4 regions of the Nonomuraea sp. MTCD27 genome follow, and region 1 is predicted to be linked to each of the others. Evidence: riboswitches for the same ligand, from Rfam matches in the RefSeq annotation. Region 1 holds a riboswitch; each other region holds the start of a gene.
What was found. Region 1 has a riboswitch for cyclic di-AMP ahead of ACBJ59_RS43635 (CHAP domain-containing protein). Riboswitches for the same ligand answer to the same signal wherever they lie in the genome.

Region 1 (4,834 bases):
GATACGGATGGGGCCACCAGGACGGGTACTCGGGGCGTTCGGCGTCGAGGAAGAGCAGGTCCACCGCCCCGTCGGGCAGGTCCGCGAGGACGGCGCCGCCGTCGGCGACCCGGAACTCCACATGGTCGGCCAAGCCCGCCTCGGCAGTCGTGCGCCGGGCGTGGGCCTGGGCCTCGGCGTCGGTGTCGAGGCTGAGGACGTGACCGCCTGCGGAGCGGGCCGCGTCGGCCAGCCACAGCGTGGACACGCCGCGGGAGGTGCCGATCTCCACGATGTCGCGCGCGTCGATGCTCTGGGCCAGGAACCAGAGGAACTCCCCGGCGTCGGGCTCCAGCACCCGCCACCGGTCCAGCCTGTCCTGCTGGGCGGCGTCGTGCCGGGCCGCGGTCTCGTTCAGGTCATCGATGATCTTCCGTACCGTCGCGTCCACGGGTAGGAGTCTGCCCTACCGCTCGCGGAGGCCGCGCACCATGGTGGCGAAGGCGTCGGTCCAGTGACGGAGGGACTCGTCGGGGTCGCCGAGGGCGCCGCGCAGGTCGAGGCTGCACAGCCCGTGCGCCAGGGCGTTGAGCCGGACGGCGAGGTCGTGGGGCTCGGCGGGGGCGAAGGCGCCTTCCCGCACGCAGCGGGCGACGGCGGCGATGAGGGTGTCGAAGGTGGGCTGGATCCGGGCGGCGGCCTCGGCGTCGGGCTGGAACCCGGGGATCGGCCGGCCGAACATGAGCTCGTAGAGGTGGGGGTTGGCCAGGGCGTTGGCGCGGTAGGCGTGGCCGAGCGCGAGGAGGTCGGCGACCGGGTCCTCGGTGCGGGGCACGGCTTCGAACGCCTGGGCCAGACGCTCGAAGCCGGCCAGGAACATCTCGCGGACGAGGCCCGCCTTGTCGCCGAAGAGCTGGTAGACGGCCATGGTGGACACGCCTGCCTGCTGTGCGACGCGGCGGGTGGTCAGCGCGGCCGGGCCCTCGGAGGCCAGGAGCCGGCCGGCGGCGTCGACGAGCTCATGGCGAAGCTCCTGGTGGTCGCGCTTTCTCGGTCTTGCCATAGTGGCCAGCTTATCATAACGTTGTTATATAACAACGGTTTGAAACCCCTTCGGAAGGGACCAGCACCATGTCCGACCTGCATGTCGTCCTTGGCGCGACCGGCGCGATCGGCTCGGCCGTCGTCGCCGAGCTCACCGCCCGGGGCCACCGGGTCCGCGCCGTCAGCCGGAGCGCGAACCCCGGCCCCCACGAGCTGCGGGCCGACGTCACCACCACCGAGGGCGCCATCGCCGCCTGCCAGGGTGCCGCCGTGGTGTACCAGTGCGCGCAACCGAACTACGCAAGCTGGGCCGCGGAGTTCCCCGATTTCACCAGGACGGTCCTCGCCGGGGTGGAGGCCGCCGGTGCGAAGCTGGTCATGGCCGACAACCTGTACGTCTACGGCCCCGTGACCGGCCCCATGACCGAAGACCTGCCGTACGCCGCCACCAATCCCAAAGGCCGCGCCCGCATCGAGGTCGACGACCTGATCCTCGACGCCCACCGGGCCGGGCGCATCCGCGCCACCCTCGGACGGGCCTCCGACTACTACGGCCCCGGAGGCGTCAACACCGTCATCGGCCCGACCGTCTTCGCCGCCGCCCTGGCCGGCAAGACCGCCCGCTGGGTCGGCGACCTCGACCAGCCGCACACCATCGCCTACCTGCCCGACACCGCCGCCGGGTTGGTCACCCTCGGCGAGCGCGCCGAGGCGGACGGGCGCGCCTGGCACCTGCCCGCCGCCGAGCCCATCACCGGCCGCGCCTTCCTCGACCTCGTGTGGGCCGCGGCCGGCGGCACGCCGAAGAGCGCCGGGCTCGGGCGGGGGATGCAGCGCCTCGTCGGGCTGTTCCACCCCATGGTCCGCGAGTTCGGGGAGACCTGGTACCAGCGGGACCGGCCGTTCGTCTCCGACGACTCGGCCTTCCGGAAGGCGTTCGGACCGGTCGACGTCACCCCGCACCCGGCGGGCGTGGCCGCGACGCTCGACTGGTATCGGCAGCACGCGTAGCCCGCTCTCCCGGAGCGAACACAACGGGTGGCGCAGGATCTCTCCTGCACCACCCGTTGTCCCTTGACCATCGCACCTGGCAAGGAGCGTGCGGCCTGCCTGGGATCAGGCCTTGTACTGGGGGTAGCCGTAGCCGACGACCTGGGACTTGGGCCGGATGCGCTGCTCGACCTTGCCGTTGCCGGTGTTGCCCTCGATCGTGGTGATCGTGCCGTTGCCGTTGTCCTGCTTGACCAGGCCCACGTGGTCGATGCCCGTGGTGCTCTTGCCGTTCCAGTCGAAGAAGACGACGGCGCCGGGCTTGGCGGTCGTGCCCCAGTGCTGGTTGGTCTGGAACCACTTGGCATAGGTGACGGTGTAGGCGTCCCAGCCCATGCTGGGGCGGACGCCGGCCTTCTCGCCGACCCAGGAGACGAACATGGCGCACCACGGAGCGTTGGCGTAGGCCCGCACACTCCCGCCATCACGGGTGATGGTCTCCTGCGCCCGGGGCGAGGACATGTACCAGCTGTGGAACGGGGTGCCACCGCCCGCGGCGTTCTCGGCCACGCCGATCTGCGACTCGGCGACCTTCAGCACCGACTGCGCGGACACCTGACCCGCGGACTTCTGCGCCTGGGAGTCGTCGGCGGCGAAGGCCGGACCGGCGGCGAGAACGGCACCGGCCGCCACGGCCGCCCCGACGGCGAACCGGGTGAGGCTCGCGGGCTTCAGGGCACGGGAAAGGGTGTACTTGGCCATTACTTGGATTGCTCCTCGCTTCCATGCCGCCTACCGGGTTAGCTGACGGGTTCGGGCGTGGAAGTGCCCTACGGAGCGCTCGGATCAGAGCGCGCCGATTCACCCCGGAAAAAAAGGTGGGTCCCCGGTTCCGCTGCATTCACGGATTCGGCGGGCCGCGTCACACATCCCTGCACGTCCGTGCTGGTGAGACGCGGTCTCGACAAATGAACGGCGTCACGCGACAAGTGCTTGTCGGCAGGTCGTACGCCTTGAGTCCTCAAAGGTAAGCGAATCGCATAGAAAGATGCAAGCCGGGCCCTGGGAAAGGCAACAGGATCCCCTGTGACATAGGCGATCGCGACACAATTCTTTACCCAAGCAGCATGGTGGACGGGGTTTAGGAGGGCAAAAGAGGTCGCATCACGAGTATCACAAGTCACAGCCGTTCCGGACCGGCGACCAGGGCGGCGCCGGAAACTTTACCCAGCCCCGGAAACCCTTGCCGGCGCGGCTTTTCGGGCTCGTTCCCGCCGACGAACATGGGGCTTCGCTTTGCCATACTTGCTCCCACTTTAGGGAGATCTGTACCTTTACTGGGCGCGGTCCGCCGCGCCCGCCGAATCCGCGACCCCGCGGAGCCGGGGATCCACTCTTCGGGGTGAATCGGACGCCGGCCCGAGCCGCGCCCGTAGGGGCGACTTCCAGTCCCGAACCCGTCAGCTAACCCGGTAGGCGGCATGGAAGAAGGAGTCGACATCCCCATGCTCAAGCCTCAGCTTGCCGCGATCGTCAGGAACCGCCGCCCCGCCGAGCTCTTCGCGCTGGCCGTCGGAGGCGTGATCCTGGCCGCGACCACCGCCGTCACCGGCGCGACCGGTACGGTGCTCGCCTCGCCCACCGGTCACGGCACCACCGTGCAGGCGACCCAGCACAGGACCCAGCAGCTCACGTACGGCCTGGACATCTCCAACTACGAGCCCCAGTACGACTGGGCCGCCAGCCCCGCCCAGTTCGGCATCATCAAGGCCACCGAGGGCACCGGCTTCCGCGACGCCTCGTTCGCCCGGCACTGGCGTGAGCTGGGCGACAAGGGCATCGTGCGCGGCGCGTACCACTTCGGGCACCCCGGCAACGACCCCATCGCCGAGGCCGAGCACTTCCTGTCCGTGGTGAACGCCCAGCCCGCCAAGGCCGGGGACCTGCTGGTCCTGGACCTGGAGACGACCGACGACAGGTCCGTCGCCCAGGTGAACGCGTGGGCCAAGGCGTGGCTGTCACACGTGAAGGCCAGGACCGGGATCACCCCGATGTTCTACAGCGGCTGGAACTTCGCCGACACGTACGGCAAGGGCCTGGCCGAATATCCCCTGTGGGTCGCTCACTACAGCCGGGCCAAGGGCGCGCTCACCCCGCCCGCCGACTGGAAGTCCTGGACCATCCACCAGTACACCGACTCCCCCATCGATCAGAACGTCTCCGCGCTGACCCCCGGCCAGCTGCGCGACCTGGGCAGGCACGCCGCCTGACCGGCGCGTGCCCTCCCGGCCGCCCTGCCGCCCGGGAGGGCACGCGCCGCAGAGCAAGCACCGCAGAGCAAGCGCCGCAGGACGTGTGCCGCAGGACGACTCGCCGCCGCGACGAAGAGCAGGGCGGCGGTGGCGAGCGAGGCCGGGGCGGGGCCGGGCAGCGCGTCGCCGCGAACGGTGCGCCGGCCCGCTGAGACGGTCGGGGCTGCCGGAAGGCCGGGAGCGGCAGCCCGATCCCGGCCTCCCGGTGAGTCACTCGAAGGTGAGTGAGTCGATGGTGACGGTGCTGTTGCCGCCGTACCAGAAGCCCATCGCGAGCTGTCCGGGGGACGCGCGGTTGATCCCGTTCGCGGACATCGGAAGCCTGATGTCCTTGTACGCGGTGGTGATGGCCGGACGGCCGCCGCCGTCGAGCGTGAAGTCGCCGAACGCCTTGGTCACCCCGCCGAGGCCGAGGTGGAAGTGGGCCTGCTCGCCCCCTGCCGCGCCCTTGATCCGGACGACGAGATGGGTGTACGCGGACAGGTCGGTGTACACGTCGCTGCCGAACC
Region 2 (4,834 bases), on a different contig from region 1:
AGCTCGTCCAGGAAAGCGCGCGCCGTGGGCGCGCAGTCCTCCGGCGACGGGACGGCGAGGGCCAGCGTTCGGGTCATCGCCGGCTCCAGGGGCCGGGTGACCACCGAGCCGAGGTCGGCGGGCAGGCCCAGCGTGGGCACGATGCTGACCCCCAGGCCGGCGCCGACCATCTCCAGGATGGCGGCGGGCCCGCTCGCCTCGAGGGCGATGTCCAGCCGCACCCCCTCTCCCGTCGCCGCGCCGGTGATCAGCGGCCGGCAGCCGGCGGTGGTCAGGATGAACGGCTGGCCGGCCAGGTCGGGCAGGCGCACGACCGGGTGGGCGGCCAGCGGGTGCCCGGCCGGCAGCACGGCCACCATGTCGTGGGTGCTGAGGTGCGTGGTGTGCAGGCCGGGGGCGGGCAGGGTGACGACGCCGATCTCGGCGGCGCCGCGGTGCAGCCAGTCGCGGATGTCGTCGTCCACGCCCTCGAACAGGCGCACCCGGACCTGCGGGTAGCGGTCGGTGAAGGCGCGCAGCAGCTTCGCCACGATCGTGCCGGTGGCACTGGGCAGGCTGGCCAGGCGCAGTTCGCCGGTGATCTGGCCGTTGGCGGCGGCCACGTCGGCGCGGATGAGGTCGAAGTGCCGCAGCGCCTCGCGGGCCCGGGCGAGCGCGCGGCGGCCGGCCTCGGTGAGGGCGATGCCGTCGCGGTGGCGGACGAACAGGGTCGCCCCGAGCTCGCGCTCCAGCGTGGCGACGGCGCGGCTGACGGCGGGCTGGGACATGCCGAGGTGGTCGGCGGCGGTGGTGAAGCCGGCGTGGTCGGCGACCGCGACGAGCACTCTGAGCTGCGCCAATGTCATGCCGACATACCCTAGTTGGTATTTGACCGGGGCTGGAGCAGAACACGATGGTTATGCCATGACCACGCGAGAGACGATTGACGTAGACGGGCGGCGGGCCGGCTATCTGACGGCCGGGGAGCGGGGCCCGATGGTGCTGCTGCTGCACGGCACGTACTGGAGCCGGGTCTGGGCGCCCGTGATCGACCGGCTGGCCGCGGCCGGGCTGCGGCCGGTCGCGGTCGACCTGCCCGGTCTGGGGCGCTCGGAGGGGGAGTTGACGGTCGAGACGGCGGCCGTTCCGGCGCTGGCGGAGTGGGTGGCCCGCTTCGCGGCGGCGGTGGGGGCGGAGGAGCCGGTGGCCGTGGCCGGGCACGACATCGGGGGCGCGGTCGCGCAGCACCTGCTGGCCGCGGGGCCGGTGCGGGTGCGCAGGCTGGCGCTGGTCAACTCGGTCACGTACGACTCCTGGCCGGTGGCCGCGGTGGCCCGCTACCGCGACCCGGCGGTGGCCGCCGCGACGACCGCCGAGGACGTGCTGGCCGCGCGCCGCATCGCCGTAGGTGCCGCGCTGGCCCGTCCGGCGACGGAGGAGGAGCTGGCCGACTACCTCGACCCCTGGACCGACCCGCGGGTCTGCCGGTCGTGGCTGGCCCTGGCGGGCGCGGCCGACAGCCGTTACACGCTCGACCTGGTCCCGGCGCTGCGGGCCGACCGTACGCCGAAGCTACTGGTCTGGGGTGAGGACGACCAGTTCCAGCAGGTGCGGCAGGCCGAGCGGTTCGCCGCCGAGATGCCCGCCACCAGGCTGGTGCGCATCCCGAAGGCGGGTCACATCCCGATGGAGAACGACCCGGACGGGGTCGCCGGGGCGCTGGCCGCGTTCTTCCTGGAGTGAGCCGGGCTTATCCCGATGTGCCCGCATCGGTTTGACCCGCCGAGCGCGGCGGGGTTACCGTCAGGCACATGGCATACCAATGTGATCGCATTGGATTGGCGTGAGGGCCGTCAGTCTCGCCGGCCTGCTGCCGCTGGCCGGGCCCCGCCGCCTGCTGCCGCTGGCCGGGCCCCGCCGCCTGGTGCCGTTCGGCCTGTTCGGTGCGGGCGCGGCGACGCTGGGCCCGCTCGGCACGGTGCCGCTCGGCCGGCTGGTCTCCCACGGCGGCGCCGCGCCGCTGATCGCGTTGCTCGATGCGGGAGGCCCCGCTCCTGCTGGTGCTGGACGAGCCGACCGCCTCCCTCGACGCCCCGGCCGAGAGCGCCGTCTTCGCCCGCTACGCCGAGGCCGCCCGCCGCCACCCCGGGACCGTCACGCTGCTGGTCACCCACCGCTTCCCCACGGTGCGGACGGCGGACCTGATCGTCGTGCTCGACGGCGGCCGGGTCGTCCAGCGTGGCACCCACGACGACCTCGTCGCCCGCCCCGGCCCGTACGCCGAGCTGCATGCCATCCAGCGCGACGCCTTCACGGCGGCCGACGGGCTGTGACGCGGGGAGCGCCGCGGGTCATCGCGAGGCCCGCCGGAGCCTGAGCAGGGGTGCTGGTGAGCATGCCGCCACGCCGAGGACCGGTGCCCGGCACGCTCATGACGGGCATCGGCATCGCCGGGGGAAGCCGGGAAACGCGACGAGCGCGCGTCCCGTTCGGGGACGCGCGCTCGTCGCGTTCAGGGAAGGCGGGGGAACCCCCTCGGCCGGAGTCCGTCAGGCGCGGTACTGCGGGTAGCCGTAGCCGACGACCTGGGACTTCGGACGGATGCGCTCCTCGACCCGGCCGTTGCCGGTGTTGCCCTCGATCGTGGAGATGGTGCCGTTCTGGTTGTCCTTCACGACGAACCCGACGTGCTGGATGTCGCTGAGGCTCTTGCCGCCGTCCCAGGAGAAGAAGACCACGGCGCCGGGCTTGGCGACGGTGCCGAAGCGGTGGTTGGCGGCGAACCACTTGGCGTGGGCGACGGTGTAGGCGTCCCAGCCGACCTGCGGGCGGGCGCCGGTCTGCTCGCCGACCCAGGAGACGAACATCGAGCACCAGGCGGCGTTCAGGTACGCGGCGCGGTTGCCGCCGTCACGGGCGACGGTCTCGGCGGCGCGCTTGGAGGCGGCGTACCACTGCTGGTACTTGGTGCCGCCGCCGTAGGCGTTCTCGGAGGTGCCGACCTGGGCCCTGGCGAGGGCGAGGACCTGGTCCGCGGTGACGTTGACCTTGGTCTCCTCCACCCTGTCGCCGGCCTTGTGGGCGGCGATGGCGGTGTCCGGGTGCCTGGCGGCGGTGGCCGCGGCGACGCCGGTGGCGGTGTCGGCATTGGCGGCTACGGCGTTGGCGCCGAGGGCCGAGGCGATGACGGTGGCGCCGAGGACGGCGCGGGCGATGGTGGTCTTCGAGGCAGCGGAAATACGGTGCTTGGCCATCGAGGGGGTTACTCCTTGCTTCCATGCCGCTTACCGGGTTAGCTGACGGGTTCGGGCGTGGAAGCTGCCCTACGGCACCGGAGTGCCGATTCACCCCAAAGGACATGGGTCCCCGGTTCCGCGCGGACGCGGATTCAGCGGTCACAGGGCGATCCTGTGATTTGTCGTGCGATGGTCAGACATAGCCGGACAAACCGGACGTATGCCTCAAGTTGCCCCATAAGGTAATACATGAGGCAAGAGGATTACAAATCCATAAAAGCGCGGCTAGGCAAGTTGCCTGCGTGCGTCGGCCAGAAGCCCCATCATGGCAAGGGATTCGTCAAGCGGCATGATCGAGGATTCGGTCCTGCCTTCGGCCGTGGCGGCGCGGACTTCGCGGAGCTCTCCGGCGTATCCGTTGTCCGCCGGATCGAGCACGTGCTCTTCCGGCTCCATGGAGGGCCCGGTGAGCAGGATCCGCTGCGGGGCCCAGAACGGCGCCTGGATGTCCGCCCGCATCTGAGTACCTACAACACTGGCCTGGTTAGGGTAATTCCCCAGCAATGAGGTGGCCACGAGAGCATGCCTGCCACCGGGGTAGAGCAATACGCCGGCCGCCTCCGCGTCCACCCCGTTCGGGGCCAGGGAGCCGGTGATGCGCAGGTCAGCGGGCATGCCCAGGAGGAGCTGGGCCAGGCCGAACGGGTAGATCCCCAGGTCGAGCAGCGCGCCGCCGCCCAGCTCCGGCGCCCACAGCCGGTGCGCCGGGTCGTACGGCAGGGCGAAGCCGAAGCTGGCCTGCACGGAGCGGATCTCGCCGAAGCGCGGGTCGGTCGCGATCCGCCGGACGAGGGGGTTGAACCTCATCCACATGGCCTCCATCAGGAACACGCCCGCCTCGCGCGCCAGGCGCACCATCTTCTCCGCGTCGTCCACGGTCGCCGCCAGCGGCTTCTCGCAGAGCACGGCCTTGCCCGCGGCGATGGCGGCCTCGGCCACCCGCAGGTGCTGCGCGTGCGGCGTCGCGACGTAGATCGCGTCCACCGCCGGGTCGGCGCACAGCTGCTCATAAGAGCCGTACGCCGACTCCGCCCCCAAAGTCGTGGCCAGGGCCTGCGCCCTGGCGAGGTTCCTGGATCCGACGGCGGCCACCCGCATCCCGGGCTCCGCCACGATGGCGGCCCCCACGGTACGCGCGATGCCGCCGGTCGCCGCAATTCCCCATGTGAAATCTTGCACGCGGCAGATCGTATCCGGATGGTAAAAGGTGACTTATGGCGGCGTCATGTAACGGTAATTCCTTTACGTCACATGAGCCACTCCGGTCACTCACGTCATGTTGAAAGTCTCGGGATCGGGGCCGATGCGCCTGCTCCTGTTCATCGCGCCGATGGCCGCCATGTCCTCGGCGTCGAGGATGAAGCTGAACACGTCGATGTTCTCGGCGATCCGCGCGGGCGTCACGGACTTGGGGATGACCACGTTGCCGAGCTGCAGGTGCCACCGGAGCACGATCTGCGCGGGCGTCTTGCCGTACTTCTCCGACAGCACCGCCAGCGCCGGGTCCGCGAGCAGCCCCTTGCCCTGCCCGAGCGGGCTCCACGCCTCGGTGAGGATGC
Region 3 (4,834 bases), on a different contig from region 1:
GCGCGACGAACGCCGCGGCGTAGTTGCCGCCGCACTTGGCGAAGCCGGTGCCGCCCGGGGCGGCCCGCGTGTACTCGGTGGACAGCCAGACGGAGACGGGCTTGATCCCGCCGGTGAAGTAGGAGGCCGCCGGCGAGGCGATGACCATGTACTTGTACGTCTTCGACGGGTAGTTGACCCCGAGCCCCGCCTGGGTGGCGATCATGAAGGGGCGCAGGTAGAGGCTGTGACCCTCGGTGGTGGGCACCCACTCCTTGTCGGTCTCGACGAGGAGCTCGAGCGAGTCGACGAACGTCTCCTCGGGCAGCTCGGGCATGGCCATGCGCAGCGCCGAGCGGTTGAAGCGGGAGGCGTTCGCGTACGGGCGGAACGTCACGATCGAGCCGCTGATCTGGCGGTAGGCCTTCAGGCCCTCGAACAGCTCCTGCGCGTAGTGGAAGACCGAGGTGGCCGGGTCGAGCGAGAGCGGCCCGTACGGCATGAGTCGGGCGTCGTGCCAGCCCTGCCCCTCGGTGTAGTCGATCGAGATCATGTGATCCGTGAAGGTCTGCCCGAAACCGGGGTTCGCCAGTACCTGCTCCCGCTCGGCCGCGGTGCGAGCGTGGTCGGATAGCTGCACGTCGAAGCTGAGCTTCTGAGCGATGGTCATGACGGAGGTCCTTCTCTCTGCGATCTACCGAAATCTACCGGAATCTGCCCACTGTCTGCGGATCTGCGAGCCGGTGGCGGTGAGCGGCCGTGGCCGGGAGGGCAGTCCGTACTTCCTATTGTCTCGCCATATGGGATGGCAAGCGGCCAATGGGGGTGATAAGCCCATTCCACGACCGGAACGCGGACGCGAAAAAGCGCCTGGCGAGTCCTCTCGGACCGCCAGGCGCTGTTTCGGGGCTAGGCGGTCCTAGCCGGATACTCGCGCGGTGATGTCGTCGCCGATCTCGGTCGTGGTGCGGCCGGCCCAGCCGGCGAGGCGCTCCACGATGTCGTCGGCGACCGCCTGCTCGACCCTGGCCGCCTCGGCGTGCAGGCCCAGGTGGTCGAGGAGCATGGCGACGGACAGGATGGTCGCGGTGGGGTCGGCCTTGCCCTGGCCGGCGATGTCGGGCGCGCTGCCGTGGACCGGCTCGAACATGCTGGGCGTGGTCCGCTCAGGGTTGATGTTGCCGCTGGCGGCCAGGCCGATGCCGCCCGCGACGGCCGCGCCGAGGTCGGTGATGATGTCGCCGAACAGGTTGTCGGTGACGACCACGTCGAAGCGCTCCGGCTGGGTGACGAAGAACATCGAGGCCGCGTCGATGTGGCTGTAGTCGGTGGTGACCTCGGGGTATTCCTCGGCCACCCGGTTGACCGTGCGCTGCCACAGGTCGCCGGCGTAGGTGAGGACGTTGGTCTTGTGGACGAGGGTCAGCTTCCTGCGCGGCCGCGACTTGGCCTTCTCGAACGCGTAACGCACCACGCGCTCGACACCGTGGGCGGTGTTGAGCGACTCCTGGGTGGCGATCTCGTGCGGCGTGCCGCGCCGCATGGTGCCACCGGTGCCGGCGTAGAGGCCCTCGGTGCCCTCGCGGACGACGATCATGTCGATGTCCTCGGCGGGCGTGTCGGCCAGCGGGGTCTCGACCCCGGGGAACAGCTTGACCGGCCGCAGGTTGACGTAGTGGTCGAACTCGAACCGGAGCCGCAGCAGCAGGTCGCGCTCAAGGACGCCCGGCGGCACGCTGGGGTCGCCGATGGCGCCGAGCAGGATCGCGTCGTAGCCGCGCAGCTCGTCGAGCACCGCGTCCGGCAGCGTCTCGCCGGTGCGGTGATAGCGTGCGGCGCCCAGGTCGTAGTGCGTGGGCTCGATCTTCGTGCCTACGGCCTCCAGGACCTTGAGTCCTTCGGCCACGACCTCGGTGCCGATGCCATCCCCGGGGATGACGGCCAAGCGGATGTTACGCGACTCCATGGGCGGTACCTTACCGGCTCGTCTCGTCTGACGAACACATCATCTCATTTTTCGGACGTCCGGTTTTGAGGCATTTGCGACCTTTTGACCGTTTCGTTAGAGTCCGTCTGGCCTAATCCACGCAGCCGCTGCGTGGAGCCGGGGACCCAACTTTCCCCCAGGGGCGAATCGGCACCGCCGTAGGGCCGTCTTCCAGGCCCGAGCCCGTCAGCTAACCCGGTCGGCCGCATGGAAGGACAGTGTTCTGTCTCGCATCGCCATTGCCCTGGCGGCCGGTGTCGCCGGGCTCATCCTGGCCACCCCAGCCGCCCAGGCCGCCACCGACGGACCCCGGGCCACCACGGACAAAGACACCACCACCCTGACCGGCGCCGAGATCAAGCGCATCCAGGAGGCGCAGGCCCCCACGCCCGCCTGGAAGATCGCCCTCGACTACGCCATGGACAAACGCGGCACCCCGTACGTCTGGGGCGGGACCAGCAGGAGCGGGTACGACTGCTCCGGGCTCATGCTCAGGTCCTACGAAGCCGCGGGCATCGAACTGCCGCGCACCGCCCGCGAACAGTACGGGGCATTTTCCAGGAAAATCGCATGGAACGATCTAGAGCCCGGTGACCTGGTGTTCTTCAGCAACCTGGGTCACGTGGGGATGATCTCGAAGCCCGGCTACATGGTGCATGCGCCGCGCACGGGCGACGTCGTGAAGGAGGAGAAGCTTTCGACCTGGCGCAGACAGGCGTTCGTGGGAGCGGTCCGGCCGGATCCCAAGGGCGTGCGCCAGTGGACCGAGGTGCTGAAGCAGCGCCGGTCCTCCGCCCCGGCCACGCTCACCGCCACCCTCTGAGAAGCCGAGAGCGGCCCCGCGAGCCCGGGGCCGCTCTCTTTCAGGTCGCCTCAGGGGCTCTCTTCCAGGTCGTCAGGGCACGATCGGGGCGGCCAGGCGCTCCACGAAGCAGGGGTTCGGGTACTGCTCGGCGAGGTCCAGCGGCTCGCCGTGGAAATGACCGTGGATCTGGACATCGACGGGGTCGAAGATCCGCGGGCACGGGACGTCCGGGCGGAACCGGATCTGGTCGAGGTCACCGCCGATCTCGCGCAGCCTGTCGCAGGCGGCGAACGGGTCGGGGTGGTTACCGTCGTCCGGGTCGCAGATCAGGACCCAGCGCTGGGCCACACCACCGTGGTACTTGGTGATGGTCAGCTCGGCCGCCTGCGCGTGGGCGGGAGCGGCGAGCAGGGCCGCGGTGGCCAGCGCGGGGACGGCGACGGCGACGGCGCGGCGGATCGCGGTCAGGGAAGCGTGCATGGGGGGAACCTCCTCATGGAATGGATACGCAGCGCGACGCTACCAGCACTCTCCGTATCCACAACGGCAGGTGTCCGTACCCCCTGTCCCAGGCGTAGCGTGGCGGCGGATCGACCACGACTTCACCGGGACGGGCATCGGACCCGGCGGCGCCAGGCCGTGGCGCTCAGCCGCCGTCGGTCAGCTGGTACGACGTGGGCTACTCGGAGGTCATCGAGCTGCGCGACAGGCTGTTCCCCGGGCGCGCAGGCCACGCCACGATCGGGTCATCGGTCACCGATCTGGCGTGGCTGGAGCGGGTCCCCGGCGACGCTCCCGCGCTGGTGGTCACCGAGGGCCTGCTCTACTACCTCGACCCGGCCGAGGGCGCCGCGCTGCCGCGGGCGATCGTGGAGCGCTTCCCGGGCCGGGCCTGTGGCGGTGAGCGCGTTCGACCTCGACGGATTCGACCGCCTGTCGATCACGCACCGCATCTCGGCCTGGATCGTCGGCGCCCTGCCGGCGATGAGGCGGACGGCCGTGTTCTACCGGCTGGAGTTCTGAGGGGCGCCGCCGTTGTCGCGGCGGTCCAGCGCGGTCTGGACGGCCTCGGCCGCCTCGTCGTCGTGGTCTTCGGCACGGTTCCAGGCATACATCTCGTACATGGGATTCATCTCTTCTCGCGGGCGCGTTCCAGAATTCCTGAAGGGGGAAGCCGGACTCCGGTCGCGAATCCGACCGGGCCTGATCTCGTGGTCCGGGTCACGGACCGGACGAAGGGACTTAGTGGCCGACGCCAACGCCGCTCTCCGCGGCGGGTCGTCGACCTGCCCTAACAGGCCCCGCCGCGGCAGGTAATGAGTACGAGAACCTGGCGCATTACCCGTCACAGTACCCGAGCATGCTGCTTGGATGTCCTACTATCTCGCATCGTGAGACGCAAGGGGGCCGTCACCCAAGACGGGTGACGGCCCCCGGCCGGTGTGGGAGGTCAGTCCTCCAGGTCCACCGAACGGCCGCTCTCGGCGCCGATCTCGGCCCCGATCTGCTCGACGACCTCGGCGGGGATGGCGGAGTCGACGGTCAGCGCGATGAGCGCCTTGCCGCCCTTGACGTCACGGGCCACCTGCATCGAGGCGATGTTGATGTTGTGCTCGCCGAGCAGCCTGCCCACCACGCCGACGATGCCGGGACGGTCGGTGTAGGTGTAGAAGCACAGGTGGGCCGTCGGCTCGATCTCCATCTCGTAGCCGTTGACCTCGACGATCTTGGTGATCTGGCGCGGCCCGGAGAGCGTGCCGGAGACCGAGACCGTACGGCCGTCGGCGAGCACGCCGCGCACGGTCACCACGTTGCGCCAGTCGGGGCTCTCGGAGCTGGTCACCAGCTCGACGGTGATGCCGCGGTCCTTGGCCAGCAGCGGGGCGTTGACGTAGGTGACCTGCTCCTCGATCACGTCGGCGAACACGCCCTTGAGGGCGGCCAGCTCGATCACCCGCACGTCCTGGGAGGCGATCTCGCCGCGCACCTCGACGTCGAGCTTGGTGGCGACCTCGCCGGCCAGCGCGGTGAAGACCCGGCCGAGCTTCTCGGCCAGCGGCAGG
Region 4 (4,834 bases), 270 kb from region 1:
GACCATGGGCCAGGTCATCGGCTACATGGGCGAGCTGACGGCCAGGGTGGCCGGCTCGCTGCTCAACCTGCCGGAGAAGATGGTCGGCGTCTGGCACGCGGCCTTCTCCGGCGAGGAGCGCGACCCCGAGGGCCCCGTGGGCGTGGTCGGCGCGGGCCGCATGGGTGGCGAGATCCTGGCCTCCGACCAGCTGTCCACCGAGAAGAAGATCGCCATCTTCATCAACCTGCTGGCCGGCTTCAACCTCGCGATCGGCATGTTCAACCTCATCCCGCTGCTGCCGCTCGACGGCGGCCACATCGCCGGCGGGCTGTGGGAGGGCATCAAGCGGGCGTTCGCCAGGATCATGCGGCGGCCGGAGCCGGCTCACGTGGACATCGCCAAGGTGCTGCCGCTGACGTACGCGATCGCGATCGTGATGATGATCATGGCGGGCCTGCTCGTCTACGCCGACCTGGTCAACCCGCTCACGCTGACGAACTGAGGCCGCCGTGGACGCCCTGGAGCGGCTGCGGGGCCTGTGCCTGGCGCTGCCCGAGACGACCGAGCGGCTCTCGCACGGGGAGCCGACGTGGTTCGTCAGGGGCAAGAAGACGTTCGTGATGTTCGCCGATCACCATCATGACGATCGGCTGGCGTTCTGGTGCGCGGCCCCGCCCGGGGTGCAGGAGGAGATGGTGGCGGAGGACCCCGAGAGGTTCTTCCGGCCACCGTACGTGGGGCATCGGGGGTGGCTGGGGGTCTACCTGGACGTGCCGGACGTGGACTGGGCGGAGATCGCGGAGATCGTGACGGACGCCTACCGCCGGATCGCCCCCCAGTCCCTCGCCGCACGCCTGCCCTGACCCCGGGCCCGGCGCGGGTCGCCGCGGGTCAGTTCATCGAGATGTGCACGTGGTCGAAGTGGTTCTCGGTGACGCTGCCCCGGTCGGACATCGTGCTCCAGCCCGATCCGTGGTTGATCCGCTGCTTCCAGATCACGTACTTGACGCCCAGCTTGTTCTGGTTCTTGATCGCCCAGGCCGCGATCCGGTCGCCGAGTGCGTTGTTGACGGCGGTGGGCATCGAGCCGCCCGTGCTCATCATGAAGTCGCAGGCCCGGCCGAGCGGGTGCTCGCCGCTGGAGCCCGAGCGGAAGCAGCCCACCTCGAACGGCAGCGAGAAGTTCTTCTCCACCTGAGCCTTCATCAGCCGCGTACGCGAGGTGATGTTGTCCGTTCCCGTGGGCAGTTCGGGCGCCCAGGAGCCGTCGGACTTGCGGCCGGTGCCGAACGGCACCAGGTCCTCGAGCTTGTCCTTGATGTCGTCGATGACGTCCTCGGCCTCGTCGCGCTGCTCGGCCACCGTGGCCGTGTCCGACTCGATCCGGGCCGCCAGCGCCGCGGCCTCCTCGCTGGCCTGCTGCTTGTCGTCGCGGGCCGTGGCGACGCCCTGCACGACGGCCTGCTGCTCGGCGGTGAGCTGTTCGAGCAGGGCCGCGCTGCTGGCGTTCTGGGGCAGCATCAAGGTGGGTACGGACGGGTCGGCGTTCTGGTAGCGCAGGCGGGCGATCTCGGCGACCCGCTGCTCGGCCGTGGTCAGCGCCTGCTCGGCGGTGGCCAGCCTGGCCTCGGCCGTCTCGGCGGCCTGCTGGGCCTTGGCCAGCTCGACGCGCTTGAGGTTGTACCGCTCGATGAGCTTGTCGACCTTGGTGTTGAGCTGTTTGAGCTGGGCGCGGAGTTCGGCTTCCGTGGGTTTGGGGGCTCCCGACGCCGCGGTCGCCGGGAGGACGGCGATGGCGGCGGCGGCGATGAGACCGATGGCAAGAGTCGCGGGGGACGAAGCCGCCACGTAGGTGTTCCTCTCCCTCTGCCGGCCGGGTTAGCTGACGGGTTCGGGCAGGGGAGTTGATCCCTACCGCCGAAGCGGATTCACCCCAGGTGCGATGGGTCCCCGGCTCCCGGGCGACGCGCTCGGGATTAGGCGTGCCACGGCTGTTTCGGCCGGTGCATATGGGGATATTAGTGGTAGATCACGAGTCATGCGACCTTAAGTAGAAATCTATTAGTGATCTACTTGTGATCGAAGCATGCGTGCCGCCTCCTCCGGCAGCACGTCGTTGACGAAGGCGCCCATCGCGGACTCCGAGCCGGCCAGATACTTGAGCTTGTTCGCCGCCCGCCGGATGCTGAACAGCTCCAGGTGCAGATAGCCCAGCTCCCGGTCCTGGCGTACGGGTGCCTGGTGCCAGGCCGACACGTACGGCATCACCACCCCGAACAGCCCGTCCAGCGCCCGCAGGACCGAGGTGTAGAGGGGCGCGAACGCGTCCCGCTCCTCCTCCGTGAGCGCGGCCAGGTCGGGCACCTGCCGGTGCGGATAGAGGTGCACCTCGAACGGCCAGCGCGCGGCGGCGGGCACGAAGGCCGTCCACAGCTCGTTGGCGGCCACCACCCGTGTCCCCGCCTCCCGCTCGGCGGCCAGCACGTCGGCGAACAGGTTGCCCGGCCCCTTGTACCGGGCCGCCGCGCCGAGCTGCAGCCTGGTCCTGGGCGTGACGTACGGGTAGGCGTAGATCTGGCCGTGCGGGTGGGCGAGCGTGATGCCGATCTCCGCGCCCCGGTTCTCGAAGCAGAACACCTGCTCCACGCCCTCGATCGTGGACAGCTCGGCCGTGCGGTCGGCCCACGCCTCCATGACGAGCCCCACCTGGTCGTCGGAGAGCTTGGAGAAGGAGGACGAGTGGTCGGAGGTGAAGCACACCACTTCACACCGGCCCACACCCGGACGGACTTCGCTCAGGCCGCCCACTTCCTCGTAAGTCCCGAAATTTCCGGAGAAAGAGGGGAAGCGGTTCTCGAACACCACCACGTCGTAGTCGTGGGCGGGGATCTCCGACGACCGCGTGTCCGACGACGGGCACAACGGGCACTCGGCCGTGCCGCCGGTCGGCAGAAACGTCCGCGTCTGCCGGTGCCCGGCGATCGCGATCCACTCCTCGGTCAGCGGGTCGTAACGCAGCTCGGAGGCCACGGGGCGGGGCTCCAGCGGCCGCCGGTCGATCGCACTCCTGTCGGCGTCGTCACGCCGGTCGAAGTAGATGAGCTCCCGGCCGTCGGCCAGATGGGTGATGGTGCGCTTCAAAGCGAGCCCTCCGCGATGATGAGTTCTCCGGCCCGTTCGGCCAGCTCTGTTCGTGCGTCCTCGGGCAGCCCCGCGTCGCTGATGACCACGTCGGCCTCGGTCAGCTCGGCGATGGTGCTGATGCCGACCGTGTTCCACTTGGTGTGGTCGGCGGGGACCACCAGCCGGTGCGCGGCCGCGACCAGCTCCCTGTCGGTCTCGGACTCGAGCAGGTTGGGCGTGGTGAACCCGGCCCGCACGCTCATCCCGTGCACGCCGAGGAAGAGCGTGTCCACGTGCAGGCGGCGGATCGCCGCCACGGCGACCGGGCCCACCAGGGCGTCGGACGGCGTGCGCACCCCGCCGGTCAGCACGACGGTGCGGTCGGCGCGCGGGTTGCGGTGGAAGACCTCGGCGACCGGGATCGAGTTGGTGATCACGGTCAGCTCGGGCACGCCGATCAGGTGGTGGGCCAGCGCCCACGTGGTGGTCCCCGCCGACAGCGCCACGGCCGTGCCCGGTCGTACGAGCGTGGCCGCGTGCCGCGCGATGGCGTCCTTCTCCTGCTGCTGGCGGGCGGACTTGGCGGTGAAGCCGGGCTCCTCGGTCGAGCCGGGGCCGAGCGCTGTCGCGCCTCCGTGCACCTTCTCCAGCAGCCCGCGTTCGGCCAGCACCTCGAGGTCGCGGCGGATGGTCATGTCGGAGACGCCGAGCTCGCGTACGAGGTCGGCCACCCGGACGCCGCCGTTGCTGCGCACGCGTTCGAGGATCGCCTGCTGCCGCTGCTGTGCGAGCACGCCCGCTCCTTCCAACAGATTCCACCAAATTATGACACGGAATTGTTGGGGAATGTTAGTTAGCGCGGAACGCTTGCGCTGGTCAGGGTGGGCAGGAGACGTTGGTCACTCCTGCCGTACCGATCAGCGGAGGCGAGTGCATGGCCAGGCGCGCACGCAAGGGCAAGGCACGCAAGAAGAAGAAGGCGAACCACGGCAAGCGTCCCACGGCGCGATGACCGGCGGGTGGCCGCCCACCCCCGCGGCCACCCGCGGCTCGCTCATCCCGGCAGCTGGGTGAGGGCCTGGTCGATGCGCTCCTGCGGCAGCGTGTAGTCCTCGAGCTGCCCGGCCAGATGGCGGTCGTACGCGCCGAGGTCGAAGAAGCCGTGGCCGCACAGGGCGGTCAGGATGACCTTCTCCTCGCCGCTCTCCTTGCAGCGCAGCGCCTCGGCGATGGTCTCGGCCAGCGCGTGCGTGGGCTCGGGGGCCGGCACGATGCCCTCGGTCCTGGCGAAGCGGATGCCGGCCTCGAAGCACTCGCTCTGGGAGCGGGTGACCGCCTCGAACATGCCCAGCTCGTACATGTGCGACAGCAGCGGCGACATGCCGTGATAGCGCAGGCCGCCCGCGTGGATCGGGTCCGGTACGAACGTGTGCCCCAGCGTGTGCATCTTGAGCAGCGGCGTGAACCCGGCCGTGTCCCCGAAGTCGTAGGCGTACGCGCCGCGCGTGAACGACGGGCAGGCCGCCGGCTCGACCGCGCGGAACACCGTGCCGATCCGCCCGGCCAGCTTCTCCCGCAGGAACGGGAAGGCCAGGCCGGCGAAGTTCGAGCCGCCGCCGGTGCAGCCGATGACCAGGTCCGGCAGCTCGGGCAGCTGCTTCAGCGCCTCCTCGCCGATCACGGTCTGGTGCATGAGGACGTGGTTGAGCACCGAGCCGAGCGCGTAGCG

Region 2: another riboswitch for cyclic di-AMP. It lies ahead of ACBJ59_RS46720 (CHAP domain-containing protein); the one in region 1 lies ahead of ACBJ59_RS43635 (CHAP domain-containing protein).
Region 3: another riboswitch for cyclic di-AMP. It lies ahead of ACBJ59_RS18315 (C40 family peptidase); the one in region 1 lies ahead of ACBJ59_RS43635 (CHAP domain-containing protein).
Region 4: another riboswitch for cyclic di-AMP. It lies ahead of ACBJ59_RS44845 (coiled-coil domain-containing protein); the one in region 1 lies ahead of ACBJ59_RS43635 (CHAP domain-containing protein).

What each region holds. Positions count from the first base shown of each region.
Region 1 covers NZ_JBGNUW010000019.1:36,295-41,128, reverse strand. The annotation lists gene ACBJ59_RS43650 (O-methyltransferase) at 1-430, opposite strand, end outside; gene ACBJ59_RS43645 (TetR/AcrR family transcriptional regulator) at 446-1,042, opposite strand; gene ACBJ59_RS43640 (NAD-dependent epimerase/dehydratase family protein) at 1,111-2,034, shown strand; gene ACBJ59_RS43635 (CHAP domain-containing protein) at 2,140-2,775, opposite strand; cyclic di-AMP (ydaO/yuaA leader) riboswitch at 2,788-2,938, opposite strand; cyclic di-AMP (ydaO/yuaA leader) riboswitch at 3,362-3,506, shown strand; gene ACBJ59_RS43630 (glycoside hydrolase family 25 protein) at 3,519-4,283, shown strand; gene ACBJ59_RS43625 (fibronectin type III domain-containing protein) at 4,536-4,834, opposite strand, start outside.
Region 2 covers NZ_JBGNUW010000021.1:154,694-159,527, reverse strand. The annotation lists gene ACBJ59_RS46735 (LysR family transcriptional regulator) at 1-845, opposite strand, end outside; gene ACBJ59_RS46730 (alpha/beta fold hydrolase) at 904-1,722, shown strand; gene ACBJ59_RS46725 (hypothetical protein) at 2,016-2,312, shown strand; gene ACBJ59_RS46720 (CHAP domain-containing protein) at 2,529-3,233, opposite strand; cyclic di-AMP (ydaO/yuaA leader) riboswitch at 3,246-3,383, opposite strand; gene ACBJ59_RS46715 (Gfo/Idh/MocA family protein) at 3,501-4,454, opposite strand; gene ACBJ59_RS46710 (aldo/keto reductase) at 4,545-4,834, opposite strand, start outside.
Region 3 covers NZ_JBGNUW010000005.1:523,973-528,806, forward strand. The annotation lists gene ACBJ59_RS18305 (branched-chain amino acid aminotransferase) at 1-649, opposite strand, end outside; gene ACBJ59_RS18310 (3-isopropylmalate dehydrogenase) at 899-1,945, opposite strand; cyclic di-AMP (ydaO/yuaA leader) riboswitch at 2,045-2,186, shown strand; gene ACBJ59_RS18315 (C40 family peptidase) at 2,385-2,789, shown strand; gene ACBJ59_RS18320 (SSI family serine proteinase inhibitor) at 2,862-3,251, opposite strand; gene ACBJ59_RS18325 (hypothetical protein) at 3,672-3,794, shown strand; gene serA (phosphoglycerate dehydrogenase) at 4,222-4,834, opposite strand, start outside.
Region 4 covers NZ_JBGNUW010000019.1:302,468-307,301, forward strand. The annotation lists gene ACBJ59_RS44835 (RIP metalloprotease) at 1-484, shown strand, start outside; gene ACBJ59_RS44840 (MmcQ/YjbR family DNA-binding protein) at 492-845, shown strand; gene ACBJ59_RS44845 (coiled-coil domain-containing protein) at 874-1,830, opposite strand; cyclic di-AMP (ydaO/yuaA leader) riboswitch at 1,836-1,975, opposite strand; gene galT (galactose-1-phosphate uridylyltransferase) at 2,044-3,123, opposite strand; gene ACBJ59_RS44855 (DeoR/GlpR family DNA-binding transcription regulator) at 3,120-3,899, opposite strand; gene ACBJ59_RS44860 (50S ribosomal protein bL37) at 4,040-4,117, shown strand; gene ACBJ59_RS44865 (TrpB-like pyridoxal phosphate-dependent enzyme) at 4,160-4,834, opposite strand, start outside.